Regions from separate parts of the Bradyrhizobium sp. A5 genome, predicted to be linked through region 2. Evidence: predicted binding sites of a transcription regulator. Region 2 holds the regulator's gene; the other holds the start of a gene.
The links. The regulator LexA, encoded in region 2, represses DNA repair genes until DNA is damaged. The targets are predictions, from matches to a motif close to TGTTCNNNNTGTGTTCNG.
Positions count from the first base shown of each region.

Region 1: the regulator LexA is predicted to act here: its motif matches at 2,085-2,102, upstream of uvrA (excinuclease ABC subunit UvrA).

Region 1 is NZ_CP148990.1:3,401,631-3,406,050, reverse strand. Features, by position in the region: gene WHZ77_RS16285 (outer membrane protein) at 228-974, shown strand; gene WHZ77_RS16280 (outer membrane protein) at 1,130-1,888, shown strand; gene uvrA (excinuclease ABC subunit UvrA) at 2,199-4,420, shown strand, end outside.
Region 2 is NZ_CP148990.1:3,292,032-3,296,451, reverse strand. Features, by position in the region: gene glp (gephyrin-like molybdotransferase Glp) at 95-1,306, shown strand; gene lexA (transcriptional repressor LexA) at 1,483-2,184, shown strand; gene WHZ77_RS15750 (hypothetical protein) at 2,230-2,577, shown strand; gene WHZ77_RS15745 (hypothetical protein) at 2,766-3,194, shown strand; gene WHZ77_RS15740 (GAF domain-containing protein) at 3,433-4,368, shown strand; gene WHZ77_RS15735 (ComEC/Rec2 family competence protein) at 4,378-4,420, opposite strand, start outside.

The sequences.
Region 1 (4,420 bases), 110 kb from region 2:
CCCAACGCCATCGCGTTACGAAAGGCCGGCCTCGCGCCGGCCTTTTTGTTTTTCACGCGTACCAGTATGGGCCGGCCGCTCCCGCACGTTTTCGGCGAGATGTGGCGACTCGGTAACACAACCTTTGGCTTCAATGGTGTAAGAGAGTGACGTCAGTTGGGTCATTGGGTCCGCCGCTCTTCCGCCGTGCGGAAGGCGACAAAGAGAAACGGAACTGGGGAATCGAAATGAAGAAGATTTTGTTGGCTTCGGCCAGCCTGTTCGCACTCAGCGCGTTGGCTCCCGCATCGGCGGCCGATCTGGCGGCCCGCCCTTACACCAAGGCGCCGGTCGCGATGGCCTCGATCTACAACTGGTCCGGCTTCTATATCGGCGCCAACGCCGGTGGTGCCTCGAGCCACAATTGCTGGGACGTCAACAATATCGCCGGCGTTGCGGGTCCGGACACGGCCGAGGGCTGTCACAATGCAACCGGCGCCGTCGTCGGTGGCCAGATCGGTTATCGCTGGCAGTCCACCAACTGGGTGTTCGGCCTTGAGGCCCAGGGCGACTGGGCCAACCTGAAGGGCTCGAATACCAGCCTGGCGCTCGCGCCGCTGGTCAACGAGACCAAGATTGATGCGATCGGCCTGTTCACCGGCCAGGTCGGCTATGCCTGGAACAACGTGCTCTGGTACGTGAAGGGTGGCGCCGCCGTCACGCACGCCAAGTACAACGGCAGTGTGATCGGCGTGGTCATCGACAGCGCAAGCGAGACGCGCTGGGGTGGTGCGGTCGGCACCGGCCTCGAATTCGGCTTCGCGCCGAACTGGTCCGTTGCGATCGAATACGACCATCTGTTCATGGGCAAGCGCAACAACTCGTTCACGATTCTCGGTTTCAACGACCGCATCGACAATATCAAGCAGGACATTGACATGGGCACCGTCCGCCTCAACTACACCTTTGGTGGCCCGGTGGTCGCCAAGTACTAAGCGAAGTACTGATCTTCGCCTCCAACGCCATCGCGCTACGAAAGGCCGGCCTTGCGCCGGCCTTTTTGTTTTCGCGCTGACGAGCATCCAACCGTCAAGGAATCGTGGGGCGCGAATCGCACCCGCGCATTGGCTTGGTGAGTTGGGGATCTGACATGAAGATTTGTGCGCTGGCCGCGGCCGGCTTGTTCGCACTCGGCGCGATCGCGCCGGCGGCGGCTGCCGATCTGCCGCTGTATTCCAAGGCGCCGGTAGCGCCTGTCCTCGCCTACGACTGGAGCGGCGTGTATGCCGGCATCAACGGTGGCGGCGGCTGGGCCCACGCCTGCTGGAACGTGACCAGCGCGCTCGGCCTCGCGGTTGATCCAGCCGTCGGCGAAGGCTGCCACAACGCAGGCGGCGGCACGATCGGTGGACAGGTCGGCTATCGCTGGCAGAAATCGCGCTGGGTGTTCGGCATCGAGGGCCAGGGCAACTGGGCCGACTTCAAGGGCAACAATGTCAGCGTGGCACTGGCCCCGCTGACCAACCAGACCAGGATTGACGCCTTCGGCCTCTTCACCGGCCAGATGGGCTACGCCGTCGACAGCCTGCTGCTCTACGGCAAGGCCGGCGCGGCCGTGGCGCACGACAAATACGACACCTTCTTCCCGGGCGTGCCTGCACTCGCGTTCAACAGCGTCAACCAGACCCGCTGGGGCTACACCATCGGCATCGGCGTGGAGTGGGGCTTTGCCGAGAACTGGTCTGTCGGCGGCGAGTACAATCATGTGTTCCTGGGCCATCACAGCGCCGACTTCGCCACACTCACTGGCGGATTTCTCGCGCGCACCGACCGGATTGGCCAGGACATCGACATGGGCCTGATCCGCATCAACTACCGCTGGGGCGGCCCGCTCGTCGCCAAATACTGACCCCCATTACGAAGCCCCAAGGACTCCTCCAGGTCCTGCTCAAGCGCGGATTCCTCCGTGTCCGCGTCCGAACGAGAACGAAGGGCCGGCCTCGCGCCGGCCCTTCGCCTGTTCCCTTGTGCTCCGCTCCTGCCAGTTGCCGCCAAGGCGCCAACAATCCGTTGACGATTCGCAAGTCCCACTGGAAATCCGTCCTCGTTCTTCCTACGTTCGCTGCCAACCCCATCGGCGCCGATCCCGGTTCCGGGCGAAGCGCGCCTTCAACATTGGCGCGATCGCGCGCTTTTGGGATTCCTTGAGGACCAGCGGGATGGATGAAGTGATCAAGGCGAAGCGCCAACAGCAGAACGCGGGCTCGAGCCTGCGCGCAATTACGATCCGTGGCGCGCGCGAGCACAACCTCAAGAACATCGACGTCGAGATTCCCCGCGACAAGCTGGTGGTGTTCACCGGCCTGTCAGGCTCCGGCAAATCCTCGCTCGCCTTCGACACTATCTATGCCGAGGGCCAGCGCCGCTACGTCGAGTCGCTGTCGGCCTATGCCCGCCAGTTCCTGGAGATGATGCAGAAGCCCGACGTCGATCAGATCGACGGCCTGTCGCCGGCGATCTCGATCGAGCAGAAGACGACGTCGAAGAATCCGCGCTCCACCGTCGGCACCGTCACCGAGATCTACGATTACATGCGTCTGCTCTGGGCGCGCGTCGGCGTGCCCTATTCGCCCGCCACCGGCCTGCCGATCGAGAGCCAGACCGTCTCGCAGATGGTCGACCGCGTGCTGGCGCTGCCCGAAGGCACCCGGCTCTATCTGCTCGCGCCGGTCGTGCGCGGCCGCAAGGGCGAGTACCGGAAAGAACTCGCCGAATGGCTCAAGAAGGGCTTTCAGCGCGTCAAGATCGACGGCAGCTTTCATGAGCTGGCGGAGGCGCCTGTTCTCGACAAGAAATTCCCGCATGACATCGACGTCGTGGTCGACCGCATCGTGGTGCGCGCCGACATCGGCCAGCGCCTCGCCGAGAGTTTCGAGACGGCGCTCAAGCTCGCCGAGGGCCTCGCCGTGATCGAATATGCCGATGCACCGGCGTCAGCGGGCGACGAGAAGAAATCGGACAAGAAGACCGCAAAAATCCACGACAAGAGCGGCCCCGAGCGCATCCTGTTCTCGGAGAAATTCGCCTGCCCCGTCTCGGGCTTCACGATCCCCGAGATCGAGCCGCGCCTGTTCTCGTTCAACAACCCCTATGGCGCCTGCCCGGCCTGCGGCGGCCTCGGCGTCGAGCAGCATGTCGACGAGGACCTCGTCATCCCCGACAAGGAGCTTGCCATCGGCAAGGGCGCGATTGCGCCCTGGGCCAAGTCGTCGTCGCCCTATTACGTGCAGACGCTGACGGCGCTCGGCAAGCACTACAAGTTCGCGCTGACCACCAAATGGAAGGATCTGCCGAAGAAGACCAAAGACGCGATCCTGCATGGCTCCGGCGAGGACGAGATCAAGTTCTCCTACGAGGACGGGGTGCGCTCCTACGACACCAAGAAGCCGTTCGAAGGCGTCATCACCAACATCAACCGCCGCTATCGCGAGACCGAGAGCGAATGGGCGCGCGAGGAACTCTCGAAATATTTCCACGACGTGCCCTGCGGCGCATGTAGCGGCTTCCGCCTGAAGCCCGAGGCGCTCTGCGTCAAGATCGGCGGCAAGCACATCGGCGAGATCTCGGAGCTCTCGGTCAAGGGCGCCGGCGCCTGGTTCGAGACCGTGCCGGAGGCGCTGAACACGCAGCAGAACGAGATCGCCGGACGAATCCTCAAGGAAATCCGCGAGCGCCTCACCTTCCTGCTCGACGTCGGCCTCAACTATCTCACGCTGTCCCGCTCCTCCGGCACGCTGTCCGGCGGCGAGAGTCAGCGTATCCGCCTGGCCTCGCAGATCGGCTCGGGCCTGACGGGCGTGCTCTACGTGCTGGACGAGCCCTCGATCGGCCTGCACCAGCGCGACAACGCGCGCCTGCTCGACACCCTGAAGCGGCTGCGCGACCTCGGCAACACCGTGATCGTGGTCGAGCATGACGAGGACGCCATCCTGCTCGCCGACTACGTGCTCGACATCGGCCCCGGCGCCGGCATGCATGGCGGCCACATCATCGCCGAGGGCACGCCGGCCGAGATCATGCGCAACCCGAAATCGCTGACGGGCAAGTACTTGACCGGCGAGCTCGAGGTCGAGGTGCCCGAGCGGCGCCCGCCCAACCATCGCCGCACCATCAAGGTGGTGAACGCGCGCGGCAACAACCTCAAGAACGTCACGGCCGAGATTCCGCTCGGCCTGTTCACCGCGGTCACCGGCGTCTCCGGCGGCGGCAAGTCGACGCTGCTGATCGACACACTCTACAAGGCCATCGCCCGCAAGCTGAACAACGCCAGCGAGGGTGCCGCGCCCCACGACCGAATCGAGGGCCTCGAGCACATCGACAAGATCATCGACATCGACCAGTCGCCGATCGGCCGGACGCCGCGCTCCAACCCCGCGACCTA
Region 2 (4,420 bases):
GTCATCCTGCGCCATCGCTGTTTTGCCTCCGCGCCTGCACTCAGCTAGAACTCTCGCCGCCGATTTGCAGAACGTGCTCGCAGGAGTCTTACCCGTGGCCTTGATGCCGGTTTCCGATGCGCTTGCCTCCGTGCTGGCGGGTGCAGAGCCTCTGGCCGAGGAAGCGGTCGCCCTCGACCAGGCCTTTCACCGCGTGCTCGGGCGCGATGTCGCGGCGCGGCGGACGCAGCCGCCGCAGGCGATGTCGGCGATGGACGGCTATGCGGTGCGCGCGGCCGACGCGGCGAAGATCGATTCCCAACTGACCGTGATCGGCGAGGTCGCGGCGGGCCGGCCGTTTGCGGGAACGGTCAGCGCCGGCGAAGCGGTGCGGATCTTCACCGGGGGCGTCGTTCCTGATGGTGCCGACGCCATCGTGATCCAGGAGGATACGGTTGCCGAGGGCAAGCGCGTCACGATCAAGGAAGCCGCCGTGACCGGGCGTCATATCCGTCCCGCCGGCGTCGACTTCTCGGAAGGAGACGTGCTGTTGCGCAAGGGGGCCCGCCTCACCGAGCGCGACCTCGCGCTCGCCGCCGGCATGAATCACCCGCATTTGCCCGTCCGCCGCCGTCCGAAGGTCGCCATCCTCGCCACCGGCGACGAGCTGGTGATGCCGGGCAGCGCGCCGGGTCCCGGCCAGATCGTCTATTCCAACGGCTACGCCCTGCACGCGCTCGCCCGCAGCGAAGGCGCCGACACCATCGACCTCGGTATTGCCGCCGACACACTTGCAGCGACCACAGCCGGCATCCGGCGTGCCCGCGAGAGTGGCGCCGATATCTTGATCACGACCGGCGGCGCCTCGGTCGGCGACCATGATCTGGTCCAGCAGGCGCTGCGGGACGAAGGCGTCTCGATGGCGTTCTGGAAGATCGCGATGCGACCGGGCAAGCCGATGATGAACGGCCGGCTCGGGGCGATGCGCGTGATCGGCCTGCCCGGCAATCCCGTGTCATCCTACGTGTGCGGCTTCCTGTTCATGGTACCGCTGATTCGTGCGCTGTCGGGCCGCTCGGTGATTCATCACCGCCGCGAGCGCGCGGTGCTCGGCCGCGACGTCCGCGCCAATGACCAGCGCGAGGATTATCTGCGCGCACGCCTCGAGCTGCGTGATGACGGCACGCTCGCTGCCATTCCCGTCAATCACCAGGATTCCTCGCTGCTTTCGAATCTCGCTGCAGCACAGGCACTTCTCGTGCGCGCGCCGTTCGCGCCGATGGCCGAATCCGGCACGCCCTGCGAGGTGCTGCGACTGCCCGTCTGACCGCCTCGTTCGCATGCGTTCTGCGAACTCTGCAGCGTTCACGGTAAATTAAGCAGTTGCGGAACATGTATCGAACATATAGTGTCCGTTCATGATTTGTTTCGAGCATGTAGCGGCTTACTGCTGAATTCAGCGTCTCGGAATCGGACGACATCAACCGGGGGATTTTGGTCGAGATGTTAACGCGCAAACAATACGAGCTTCTGCGATTCATCAGCGAACGGTTGAAGGAAAGCGGCGTGCCGCCCTCCTTCGACGAGATGAAGGACGCGCTCGATCTGCGCTCGAAATCGGGCATCCATCGTCTGATCACCGCGCTCGAGGAGCGCGGCTTCATCCGCCGGCTGCCGAACCGCGCCCGCGCCATCGAGGTGATCAAGCTGCCGGAGCTTCAGGCCGCCGCCGGCAGCCGCCGCGGCTTCACGCCGAGCGTCATCGAGGGCAATCTCGGCAAGGTGCGCACCACCTCCAGCCCGCCCGCCGACGAGGGCGAACGTCCCGTCGCGGTGCCGGTCATGGGCCGGATCGCAGCCGGTACGCCGATCGAGGCGTTGCAGACCCGCAGCCACACCATCAGCGTACCGCCTGACATGCTCGGCTCGGGCGAACATTACGCGCTGGAAGTGCGCGGCGATTCCATGGTCGACGCCGGCATCCTCGACGGCGACATGGCGCTGATCCAGCGCAACGAGAGCGCCGACACCGGCGATATCGTCGTGGCATTGATCGACGACGAGGAAGCGACGCTCAAGCGCTTCCGCCGGCGTGGCGCCTCGATCGCTCTCGAGCCCGCCAATGCGGCCTATGAAGTGCGCATCCTGCCGCCCAACAGGGTGAAGATCCAGGGCAAGCTGATCGGGCTCTATCGCAAGTACTGAGCAAATGCTGAACCTGTCGCCCGACCGCCGATTTGCGAGCGCGCGTTGACGATTGGAGCGGACGATTGTCCGCTCCCGCTGGATAGTCTTTCTGGTTTCGCGCAGATTATCCGGCCCTTCTTCCGGCGCTACATCCTCGACACGCCGCACAAAGCAGCGCTGCTTTGCGGCCTCAGGGCCCGAGGGGACGTCATGCGCAAGATCATCTCAAGTATAGTCGCGGCGGCGCTGATCGCAGCATCAGCGTCGCAGGCCTTTGCCGCACAGGCACGGCGCCCGATCCGCAAGGAGACAGTGGCCAGCCAGCAAATCCGCAGTGCCCACAACGCGACCGAGCAGTCCTCGCAACCGGGCTGGCAATATTCCGGCTGGTCGGCGCCTGCTGGCCGCTGACACGCGCGGCCTTTATGCACGGAAGCAGGCTTTGGTCCGGTGCATCCGAAAAAGATAATGTGATCGCAGATTGCGGCGGCGAGCCGCAGATTTGCCTACAACCGGGCAGACGCTTGGTGCTTCCACTCTGATAGAGGCCTCCGCCTCAGAAGAGGCGCGGGCTGCTATCTCGCATGAGGAGCACCCCGATGTGTGACTACAGCCTGCATGCCGTCGCATCGCGTCCCGCGGAAGTCGGCGAGACGATCGTCTCGACAACCTTTCGCGGCACCTCGACGCGAGGCTTTGCCTCCGCAGCAGATCCGGCCGTTGCGGTCTGCCTGTTGCCGGGAACGGAGCTCGCCTTCGCCGACAATGTCCGCTACGACAATCGCTGGATCTGGACGCGCAGCGTCAACTCCCGCGTCGGCAAGTTCGGCAAGATCGATCCGCACATTCCCGACCGTCATCATGATGCGATCGAATTCCCCGACGGCAAATACGTGCTGGTGACGCAGCTCGTCGAAGGCCAGCACGCGACCGTGCTGCAACTGCCGGTGACCCAGCCACTTGGCGAAAATAAGCCGCAGTCCAACGCCGACGGCCGACCGACGGTCACCCGCCTACCGATCGGCTGACGCAGCCATCCCCGGCCTTCCAGTCGGGACACAGGATTGAAATCGCCATCGCCGGCCGAGGCCGGCGACACGGATTGGCTTGCGTCTCCAAAACCCGAAGCGGCGAAGCCAGCCCACCATTCCTCCCCGCCGCACGAAGTTTGCGCGGTCCTGCCTGAATTTTGAACGTCCGTTTCCGCAAACAAATGGCCGATGCTGTCCCGGCTGGTGTCTTGGTTCGAGGCGGCGGGCACGTTCGATGAAGACCTTCATTCGCGTCGTTGAACTCTGGGTGCCCGACCGGACGCGGATGCGGTTGGAATTCGGCGGCGGCCTCTACAGCCAAGGGTTATCCGCGTTCAAGGCCGCCAGCGAAGATCTGCGTTTCGGGTATGACGAGGGCCTTCCCGGCAAGGCCTGGGCCTGCGGCCATCCCGTGATCCTCACCAAATTCGCCAACTCCTACTTCAAGCGGACCGATCAGGCCCTCGCAGCCGGCCTCACCTGCGGCGTGGCCGTGCCGGTGTTCGCCGGCGAATTCCTGCAAGCCGTCATGGTGCTCTTCTGCGGTGACGACGAGGCACATGTCGGCGCGATCGAGCTCTGGCACAACGACGCTCAAATCTCCCACGAGATGGCGCTGGTCGACGGCTATTACGGCGCGGCGGAGATGTTCGAGTTCAACTCCCGCCACACCAAGTTTCCGCGCGGCTTCGGCCTGCCCGGCCGCACCTGGAAAGCCGGCCTGCCGCTGATCATCAAGGATTTGCACGACGCCAAGAGCTTCCTGCGCTGGGAGGACGCTGCCAAGGTCGGGATCAATCTCGGTGTCGGCGTGCCCTACCGGACCGGCGCCGATCAGACATGGGTCCTGACCTTCCTCTCGGCGCAGGCAACGCCGATCGCGCGACGCTTCGAGATCTGGGTCCCGAACGAGGCCCGCTCGGCGCTGGTGTTTCGCGCCGGCGATTGCAGTGCGCAGAACGACCTCGCCGCGCTTTATGCGGATAAATCCATCGCCAGGAGCGACGGCAGCATCGGCGGCGCCTGGGCTACCGGCATGCCCGCGCTCAACGACGCGCATGACGGCTCGATCGCGGCAGCTCAGGCCCGCACAGCTGGGCTGAGCCAGATGGTGGCCCTGCCGGTGATCGGGAACGCCCGGCTCGAAGCCGTGCTCGCCTGGTACCTGTAAGCCGCCCGCTCAGTCCTCGGCCTGCAAGTCCGCCTCGGACGGCGTCGCGTCC